DNA from 3 places in the Streptomyces sp. NPDC020801 genome. Region 2 is predicted to be linked to each of the others. Evidence: riboswitches for the same ligand, from Rfam matches in the RefSeq annotation. Region 2 holds a riboswitch; each other region holds the start of a gene.
What was found. Region 2 has a riboswitch for cyclic di-AMP ahead of ACH4UM_RS00545 (transglycosylase SLT domain-containing protein). Riboswitches for the same ligand answer to the same signal wherever they lie in the genome.
Positions count from the first base shown of each region.

Region 1: linked by a shared signal. The riboswitch ahead of ACH4UM_RS32335 (NlpC/P60 family protein) and the one ahead of ACH4UM_RS00545 (transglycosylase SLT domain-containing protein) in region 2 are both predicted to bind cyclic di-AMP.
Region 3: linked by a shared signal. The riboswitch ahead of ACH4UM_RS34895 (NlpC/P60 family protein) and the one ahead of ACH4UM_RS00545 (transglycosylase SLT domain-containing protein) in region 2 are both predicted to bind cyclic di-AMP.

Region 1 is NZ_JBIRST010000020.1:108,861-112,127, reverse strand. It holds gene ACH4UM_RS32335 (NlpC/P60 family protein) at 142-1,764, opposite strand; cyclic di-AMP (ydaO/yuaA leader) riboswitch at 1,773-1,948, opposite strand; gene ACH4UM_RS32330 (hypothetical protein) at 2,075-3,267, opposite strand, start outside.
Region 2 is NZ_JBIRST010000001.1:115,436-118,702, reverse strand. It holds gene ACH4UM_RS00550 (polyprenyl synthetase family protein) at 1-785, opposite strand, end outside; cyclic di-AMP (ydaO/yuaA leader) riboswitch at 1,561-1,748, shown strand; gene ACH4UM_RS00545 (transglycosylase SLT domain-containing protein) at 1,753-2,235, shown strand; gene ACH4UM_RS00540 (HAD family hydrolase) at 2,335-3,141, opposite strand.
Region 3 is NZ_JBIRST010000024.1:77,925-81,191, reverse strand. It holds gene ACH4UM_RS34910 (hypothetical protein) at 1-470, shown strand, start outside; gene ACH4UM_RS34905 (hypothetical protein) at 725-856, opposite strand; gene ACH4UM_RS34900 (hypothetical protein) at 1,165-1,503, opposite strand; cyclic di-AMP (ydaO/yuaA leader) riboswitch at 1,592-1,762, shown strand; gene ACH4UM_RS34895 (NlpC/P60 family protein) at 1,771-2,973, shown strand; gene ACH4UM_RS34890 (hypothetical protein) at 2,928-3,267, opposite strand, start outside.

The DNA of each region.
Region 1 (3,267 bases), on a different contig from region 2:
GGCCACAGCACTGGGCGCACGGCACCGACCAGCCCGCGCCCGGCGCACGGCACCGACCAGCCCGCGGCGGGTGCCGGCCGCGGCACCCGGGCCGGCGTGCCGGGCCCGAGTGCCCGCCCCGAAATCTTCGGTCACGGGGCCTCAGGCGGGCCGGATCGCGCTGTGGATGGCCTGGGGGCCCGCGAAGAAGATCGACTCCTCGCGTATCGGTGCCCCCGGACTCGGGGCGTGGACCATCGTGCCGTTGCCGCCGTAGAGGCCGACGTGGCTGACGTCGCCGTGGAAGAAGACCAGATCCCCGGGCCGCAGCTCGGCCAGCTGGATCGGGGCGCCGGAGCCGGACTGCTCGTAGGCGGTACGTGGCAGTGCCACCCCGGCGACCCGCCAGGCGGTCTGGACCAGGCTGGAACAGTCGTACGAGTCCGGTCCGGTGGCGCCCCAGACACACGGCCGGCCGATCTGCGCACGGGCGAAGGCGAGCGCCTTGACGGCCTTCCTCTCGTAGGCCGAGGCGGCTGTTGCGCCGAGGTCCACGGCTGGGGCGGGGGCGGTGGGCGCGGTGGGGGTTGCGACGGCAGGGACACCGAGGGGAACACCGGCGTCCGCGGCCGGTCCCCGGCCGCCCGTCGGGCCGGAGTCGAACAGCGCGGTGGCGCCGAGTGACGGGACGGCGTCGTAGGAGGGGGCGAAGGAAGCGGCGGCGTCGAAGGAGGGGGCGGCGTCGAAGGAGGGGGCGGCGTCGAACGAGGGGGCCGTCCCGGGAGACGGTGACGTGCCCAGGGCCAGCGGCGTGCCGAAAGCCGGAGACGCGCCGGGTGCGGCGTACGAGCCGGCTGACGCATACGTGCCCGGTGACGACGGCGTGTCCATGAGCGCGGTCGCGTCCGGGCGGGCGGCCGTGTCGAGGGATGCGACGGGCTGCGGCGGCCCCTGCGCCGGTCCCTCGGAAGGAGCGGTCCAGGATTCCTCGGCGGTGGACCAGGATTCCTCGGCGGCGGGCCGGAGCCCCCTCACCGAGGCTAGCCAGGACTCCTGCTCGGCCGGCCGGGCCCCGGCCACGGCGAGCGGCTGCGTGGCGTGCGGTGCGGCCTGCCCGGACAGCAGCTCGCGGGCCCGGGTGAGCTTGCTCTGCAGCTGGTCCTTGGAGGACCGCAACGCGGGCTGCCAGGGCCGGGCGGCGGACGCGGACGACGCGGCGCCGGCGGCCTCCGTCCGCGGCTCGGGCACGGCGGGCAGCGCCGCCAGGGGCGCGGCGGGCAGTTCCGCGACCGGCCCGGCGGCCACCGCGGTGGCGGCGGGCCCGGCGGTCAACTCCGGTACGGGCCGTGCCGTGGCCGTCGTGTCCGTCACTCCGGCGGTCAACTCCGGTACCGGTCTGGCGGGAGCCGAAGCCGCGGGGCCGGCGGTCAGTTCCAGCAGGGACGGGCCGGTCCCCTCCGGTCCAGGTGTCCGCGGACCCTCCACGGGGCGCCTCCGCGGCCCCGCACCCCGGGAGTTGGCGGGGTTCGGCCGGCGGCCGGGCGGCAGTGCGGCGGGCACGCTCGGCCCCAACTGGGCACGTGCCACGTCGAACCACTGCTTGGCCACGCTCTCCAGGGTCGGATCGGCCCGCCTGGCGGCGCCCCCGAGCGCCGAGTCGGGCCTCGTACGCCCGCCCTTGCTCATCGCGCGGGTGGCGTTGTAGTTCCCCGTGGCGGTCTCGGCCTGGTCGTAGAGGCTGTTGATCCGCCGCTCAACCTCGGGCGAGGGTCGTTCCGGCGCCAATGAAGACGCACTCCTTCCGTAGCCCGCCTACCGGGTCAGCTGTCGGGTTCGGGCGGGTGGTGCTTCGGAAGGCGTGCCCTACGTCCCTTGCGCCGATGGGCGGTTGGGCCGATTCACCCCAATGTCGGTCGGGTCCCCGGCTCCGGCCGGCCGCTGGGCGGACCGGACTCGGCGGAGGTCGCACGATCCGACGGGACTCGCCGGAGGCAATCGTGCGGCCTGGACGTCAACTTAGCGAACGTGTGTGCCTCGTGTGAAGGTTGAAGGGCGAAATGTCCGATACGTTTTCGTGACCTTTCCGGGTCGGGTGTCACCAGCCCGTCAGCAGCAGGTGGTTGAGCAGCAGCGCAAGCAGGGTCTGGGCGGCCAGCCAGCCCCGGGGGCGGGTGAGCAGGGCGCAGGCCGGAAGCAGCCACATCGCGAAGGGGAGCCAGATGCGTTCCGTCTCCGCCTTGCTCATGCCGGAAACGTCGGCGGCGAGGAGCGCGAGCAGGGCGCAGAGCACGAGCAGGCCGAGGCGGGCCTCGGCGGTCGCCGGACCGCCGGCCGGGCTCGGCCCCGGCTTCGTCCTCCGTCCTGCATCCGGGGTCGTGGGGTTGGTCTTCGGGCCTGCATCCGGGGTCGTGGGGTTGGTCTTGGGGCATGCATCCGGGCTCGTGGGGCTTGGGCTCGCTCCGGCATCCGGGCTCGCGGGGATCGGGCGCGGGCCGGTGTTCCAGGCCAGGACTCCCCTGCGGTGGCGGACCGTCGCGGTGCCTGCCCGGAACAGGCCGGCCGCCGTGGCCGGCCCCGTGATCAGCACGGTGCAGGCCAGGTTCGCCCACACCCAGTAGCCGTAGGGCCGGATGCCACCGATCCCCTGGTAGTACCGCGTGACCAGCAGCCGGTAGGCCTCCCACCAGTTGAAACCGGCGAGCGAGAACAGCACCGGCACGACGGCCAGCCCGGCGAGGAGCAGCGGCAGCCCCCGCAACAGCGCCCCTGCCCGCACGCGCCCCAGCAGCACCACGCCCGCCCCGATCACCGCGAACAGCGTGAGGCCGTACGACAGATAGCAGGTCAGGCCGAACAGCAGCCCTGATCCGAAAGCGGCCGCCGCCCGGGTTCCCGGGCGCGACCGCCCCGCCACCGCCAGGGCGAGCAGCGCGACGGACCAGGCGGCCGCGGCCGCGAACCAGCCGTCGGCCGACGCGCCCACCCACACCGCGGCCGGTGCCGCCACCAGGAAGGGCGCGGCCCGGCGCGCCAGGTCCTCCCCGGCCAGCGTACGCACGGCCACCAGTACGGCCACGCACGCCGTGGCTCCCAGGGTGATGCACCAGGCGCCGGCCCAGCCGCCGCCGCGCAGTCCGGCGCGGTCGAGCAGGACGAAGGTGAGCGTCGCGGCCGGGGGATGGCCGGCGATGTGGGCGGGCCAGGGGGCTGGGGAGCCCTCCACGATGTGGTGGGTGAAGTCGCGGAGCGTGGCCGGGATGTCGTGGAAGCGGCCGATCACCCGGAGGT
Region 2 (3,267 bases):
GCCAGCCCCAGCCTCGCCGCGCGCTCACGCAGCCGCAGCACCGGAAGTGTCGCGATGCCCTCGCGCAGATCCGTCCCCGGGGTCTTCCCGGACTCGTGCGAGTCGGAGGCGATGTCCAGCACGTCGTCCGCCAGCTGGAAGGCGACGCCCAGCCGCTCGCCGTACTGCGTCAGCACGTCCACGACCGTCTCGTCGGCCCCGGACATCATCGCCCCGAACCGGCACGACACGGCCACCAGCGACCCCGTCTTGCCGCCCAGCACGTCCAGGTAGTGGTCGACGGGGTCCCGGCCGTCCTGCGGGCCCGCCGTCTCCAGGATCTGCCCGGTGACCAGCCGCTCGAAGGCCACGGCCTGCACCCGCACCGCCTCGGGACCGAGGTCGGCGAGAATCTGCGAGGCCCGGGCGAACAGGAAGTCGCCGGTCAGGACCGCCACCGAGTTCCCCCAGCGGGTGTTCGCGCTGGCCACCCCGCGCCGCACGGCGGCCTCGTCCATGACGTCGTCGTGGTAGAGGGTCGCGAGGTGGGTCAGCTCCACGACCACGGCCGACGGCACGATGCCCGGCGCGTACGGGTCCCCGAACTGCGCCGCGAGCATCACGAGCAGGGGGCGGAACCGCTTCCCGCCCGCCTTGACGAGGTGCTGCGCGGCCTCCGTGATGAAGGGAACCTCGCTCTTGGTGGCTTCGAGCAACCCTTCCTCGACAGCCGCCAATCCGGCCTGGACATCGGCTTCGAGAGCCTGGTCCCGCACGCTCAGCCCGAACGGCCCGACGACGGTCACGAGGGGTCTCCTGTCTGCTGGTGTCTGCTGGCGATTACACGGTTTGTCGATAGGTCGCTGCCATCACTCGAGTCAGCGTATCCGGTCATGTTTCGATCACCGATAGCGCCCACCGATACAGGCCGGGCGGTATCGGATCACGCCCGATATGTTTTTGATCACCACGTATGAGTAGATATTTATCGACTTACCCCTCTCTACCCACCCTCTCGCTTCGTGTGCACGCACGCCTGCCGGTACACGCGTACGAGCGAGCCGCGACGTCACTCGACACGACGCCCGCCACGACGCCCGCCACGCCGACTCCACCCACCCGCCACTCGCCACCCTTGCGCACCCCGACCCACCCCGGCGCCGCCTCCACCCCGGTCACCCCCGGCTGCTCCCGGCGGCCCCGACCCGCCTCGGCCCACTCCCGGCCCGCACCCCGTCGCGCCCCGCCGCGCCCCGTCGGACTTCGGCCCCACACCGTCGACACCGGTCGGTCCGATTTACCCCTATTGAGATTCCAAGTCCCCTTGGCCGCAAATGCCCTTGGGTCGTTCAAACCGTGAGTTGGGTCACTCCCGCCCTTCAGTGCCACTCTCACCCACCCACCCCGCTTCCCCTTCCGCCGCACGCCAGTTGACCCTTGGCAGACGCAAAGGATCAAGTACCTCATACGCCTCAGATCAAGGTCAATTGGGGCGAGGTGTGAATCAGGCACTTGTTCTGGATATGTGCTCTCGCATACGTTCCCGGCCGTCGGGCGGACGCCTAATCCTGCCGCCGCCCGGGAACCCATCGACCGAACCACTCACGGCAGGAGCGGGGGACCCAGGTAAGCCGCCGGGCCGGACGTCGTACGTCACACTCGTACGCCGTGCCGGAACGGCTTGGGGTGAAGCCGTGCTCTTCGGAGCGCGGCCGGGCACCTCCCCGCCCGAACCCGACAGCTCACCTCGCAGGCGGTGGAGAGGAATTCCCCATGCCTGCAAACGGTCAGCGCCGTTCCCGTATAGCTCGTCTCGTCCGCGCCCTGGCCGTCAGCGGCACGGGTGCCGCCGTCCTCGCGCTTCCGCTCCTCGGTGCGACCAGCGCCTCCGCGGCCCCCACGACCTCCGCCCCGGCGGCCGGCACGGTCGCCTACCCGAACAACCTCGACGGCTGGATCCGGGCGTCGCTCGGGATCATGAGGCAGAAGGGCATCCCGGGCACCTACAACGGCATCTACCGCAACGTGATGCGCGAGTCGTCCGGCAACCCGCGGGCCATCAACCTCTGGGACTCCAACGCCGCCCGGGGCATCCCGTCCAAGGGCCTGCTCCAGGTCATCGACCCGACCTTCAGGGCCTACCACGTGGCCGGCACGTCGTTCGACATCTACGACCCGGTCGCGAACATCGCGGCCGCCTGCAACTACGCGGCCGCCCGCTACGGCTCGATCGACAACGTCTTCGGCGCGTACTGACAGGCGCGTAAGGACGGGCGTGTACTGGGCGCACACCGACGGGCGCGTACCGACGGGCGCGTACCGACAGCCCGCTCGACCGCCCGCCCGGTCGCAGCACTAGGGAAACAACCGCTCGAGGACGACGGCGATTCCGTCGTCCTCGTTCGACAAGGTGACCTCGTCGGCCACCGCCTTGAGTTCCGGATGGGCGTTGGCCATGGCGACGCCCCGGGCGGCCCACTGGAACATGGGGATGTCGTTGGGCATGTCACCGAAGGCGAGGGCACTCTCCCTGCCCAGCCCCAAGTGCTCGGCGGCCAGCGCCAGCCCGGTCGCCTTGGTGATGCCGCACGGCTGGAGTTCGACGGTTCCCGGGCCCGACATGGTGACCGTGGCGAGGGAGCCCACCACGCTCCGGGCGGCCGACGCCAACTCGTCGTCGGACAGCGCGGGATGGCGCAGCAGCACCTTGCTGATCGGCGCGCGCCACAGGTCGTCGCGCCGGTCGACCCGTACCGCGGGCAGGGTCGGGTGCGGCATGAGGTACCCCGGCTCGATGAGCGTCAGCCCGTCGGCCCCGTCCTGGTCGACCGCGGCGTACACGTCCCCCACCTCGGCCTCGATCTTGCCGAGCGCGGTCTCGGCGAGCTCGCGGTCCAGGGTGACCGACCACAGCAGGCGGCCCGCTCCGGCGTCGTAGAGCTGCGCGCCCTGGCCGCACACCGCGAGCCCGGTGGTGCCCAGGGCGTCGAGCAGCGCCCGCACCCTCGGCGCCGGCCGTCCCGTCACCACGAGGTGCCGGGCACCGGCCGCCGCCACCCGCGCGAGCGCGGCGAGTGACCGTTCGGACAGGGTGTCGTCGCCGCGCAGCAGCGTTCCGTCCAGGTCAGTGGCGATGAGGGCATATGCGAGGGAGGCGGCCATGATCAGAGAATACGGACCCGTCACCCCACCTGCCCAACGAGATCCGGACGACGGCGGCGCCCACCGTCTCCCGGGTCGGCTTCTCCCAACTGCCTTGCCACCAGCGGTGCTTCGGCAGCGAGGGCG
Region 3 (3,267 bases), on a different contig from region 2:
GCGCCGAGATTGCGCTCGCCGGTGACGACGGCTTTCTCCTCATGCGTTCTTGGGTCCCACGCGACAGGACGAACGCGCCGCATCGGCGCGCAGCCGGGGCGTCCGCGGCTGAAGAAGAGGAAGTCGGAGTGCTCGAGCTCCGCAGCGGCCAGGTTGTTGTCGTCTGGGCGGCAGTGGGCGCGAACGAGATCGGCTCGTTCGTGACGCCGCAGGAAAATGACTCATCACTGAGCGCCCTGACCCGGTTGAACCCCCCGGTCCAACTCAACCTGGACCATCGTCTCGGCGTCGGTACGGTGCTGTGGGTCAAGCCGGGCACGTATCGCGTCACCTGTGGGTGGCACGAAGGAACTCGGGGACGGTACATGCCCGAAGAAGAGTGGTATGGATCACCACAGCCATCGGCAGACGACGACTGGAGCTGTCGCTGGGTCCGCTTCACCCCGTCCGACGACTTCACAAAGGCGTGAGCCCACCCACGGACGGTGGGCTTTGGAGCGCTGGGGAAGCCGTTCGTAGTCTCTGACGTTGCTGAGGGCTCGCGTGATCCATGACAGGGACCGCTCCCCGATCCAGCGTCGGGGCAGCACGATGAACCGGGCTGTCCGAGCGGGTGGGATACGAGGTTGATCGTCAGCTTCAGGGTCTTCCTTGCCCACTCGATCGGTTGGCCGGCGCAGGCGGAGTCGGCCCAGACCACGGTGATTTCCGGGGTGCATGGGCCTCAGGCGGAAGAGGACCTCCTTGGCCAGGGGAGCCACACCGCCGCGGTGATCAGGCCGATGGCGGTGGGGCCGGCGTCCAGCACCACGACCGCGATCAGCGGCAACGCCATCACGGTGATGCTGTTGCCCAACCCCCTAACGGTCTCGCCCACCCAGAGCAGGCGGAAATCCTGGTGGGCGAGAACTCCCCAGCGTGTTCGGGGCCGGTCCGGTGTGCCATCACCGGGTCCACCCGTGGCGCCGTTGTGGATGGCGTCGACGATCTCCCGCCGTGGGTGGACCTCCGGCCCGCCTCCTGATCGGTCTGGCAGTCCGAGACCGGCAGCCGGCGCTCGATCACCGCCCACTCTGCGCCGGGTCCGGCGAGGGTCGGGTCACGGCGTCAGTGCCGGTCCGGGCTCGTCGGGCGCGGACCGGCACACGCGGGTCGATCGGTCCGTCAGTGGCCGTGGCCGCTATCGCCGTGGCGGCCATCGCCGTGGCCGCCGTGGCCGACGATCGTCCACGGGCGCATCAGGTCGTCGTCTTCGTGTTCGAGGAGGTGGCAATGGTGGATGTACGTCGCCGGGAGCTCGGCGCCGCTGCCCGGAATCGATGCGATCGTATCCGTCGGCGGGATGAAGTCCTGAATGATGATTCTGGTCACCATCTGCGCAGGGGTCTTGACCGTGTCCTTGTAGGACAGCGCTTCGTCCGGGTCCGGTGGAATCGGTGGGCCGGTGAATTGACTGCATTCAGCGCTGCCGTCGAGCAAAGATAACGAAAATGTATCGGGCATATCGCCCACCAGCCTTCACAGGGGCCACACGAGTTGGCTAGCGTTCCCGCCGGGCCGCCCGACCCCCTCCGGCGAACGTCGCCGGGCCGTGCGGCCTCCGCCGAGTCCGGCGCGCCCGCGCGGCAACCGGAGCCGGGGACCCACCGACCTTGGGGTGAATCGGCCCAACTCCCTTCCGGGGAAAGGGCCGTAGGGCAACCCTTCCGAACCACCCGCCCGAACCCGACAGCTAACTCGGTAGGCGGAACATGGAAGGAGTCGCCTCCCTTGGCGTCGCACCGCAAGTCGCGCCCCACGGGTACGCGCGTAGCCGGCATACGTACCCCCGTCCTCGCCACGGCCGCTCTCACCTCCGTGGCCCTGCTGTCCCAGACCGCCAACGCCGCCCCCTCCGCCGACGGCAAGCCGAGCCTCGAAGAGATCCAGAAGACGGTCAACGACCTGTACCGCCAGGCCGAGTCGGCGACCGAGAAGTACGACGCGGCCAAGGAGAAGACCGCGCAGGAGCGCAAGCGCGTCGACACCCTGCTCGACGACGTGGCCAAGAGCACGGCCAAGCTCAACAAGGCGCGTGAGGAACTGGGTTCGTTCGCCGCGGCCCAGTACCGGACCGGGGCCGCCGCCCCCGACACCGCGACCTTCCTGCTCGCGGACTCCCCGCAGGACTACTTCGACCAGACGCAGCTGATGAGCCAGCTGACCTCGCGCCAGAAGGGCGCGGTCGACGACTACGTCACCGAGCAGTCCGCGACCATGAAGAAACGGCAGGAGGCCGGCAAGAGCCTCGAAACGCTGACTCGGTCGCAGAACGACCTCCAGACGGCCAAGTCCACCGTCCAGAAGAAGCTGTCCACCGCGCGGGAGCTGCTGTCCAAGCTGACGGCGGAGGAGAAGGCACGCCTCGCGGCGATCGAGAAGCAGAAGCAGGAGGAGGCGGCGCGGAAGGCGGCGGAGCTCGCCAAGCAGCAGGCCGCGGCCGCGCAGGCGGCGAAGCAGCAGAGCGCGTCTTCGGGTTCGACCTCGAGTTCCGGCTCGGCCTCGGGCTCGTCCTCGGGATCCGGCTCGACCTCGGGTTCGGGCAGCTCCACCTCCTCGTCGGGCTCCACGTACGCCGCCAAGGCCGCGGAAGCGCTCGCCTTCGCCCACGCGCAGATCGGCAAGCCGTACGTCTGGGGTGCGACCGGGCCCGGCTCCTACGACTGCTCCGGCCTCACCCAGGCCGCCTGGAAGGCCGCGGGCGTCTCCCTGCCGCGCACCACCTACGACCAGGTGGACGTTGGAACGACGGTGTCCCTGACCGACGCCCAGCCCGGCGACCTCGTCTTCTTCTACGACGACATCAGCCACGTCGGTATCTACATCGGCAACGGCATGATGATCCACGCCCCGAAGCCCGGCGCCTACGTACGCGAGGAATCCATCTACTACGGCGGCGACTCGATCATCCACAGCGTGGTCCGCCCGGCCTGACGGCCAGTGGCGGCGAACGGCCGGACGCGCAGGCGTGGCGAATGATCCGCCGGCGCGCGCGTGAACCTGTTCGCGACCGCTCGTACTGCGATCGCCCGGCGCGAAAGCGCGTGCACGCCGCCCCACTCACGCGCGCGCCGGGCTCGCAGGCTGTCGCGCTCCCTCTGCAGTACCCACCGCCCGGGTGCGCGCGTCGAGGTGAGCAGCGAGGTGGCCAGCAGGCCGGCCATCAGCAGCGCCGCCGGGAGCAGCCCGCCGGGTTCCAGATCCGGCACGGTGATGAGGTAGCCGGGC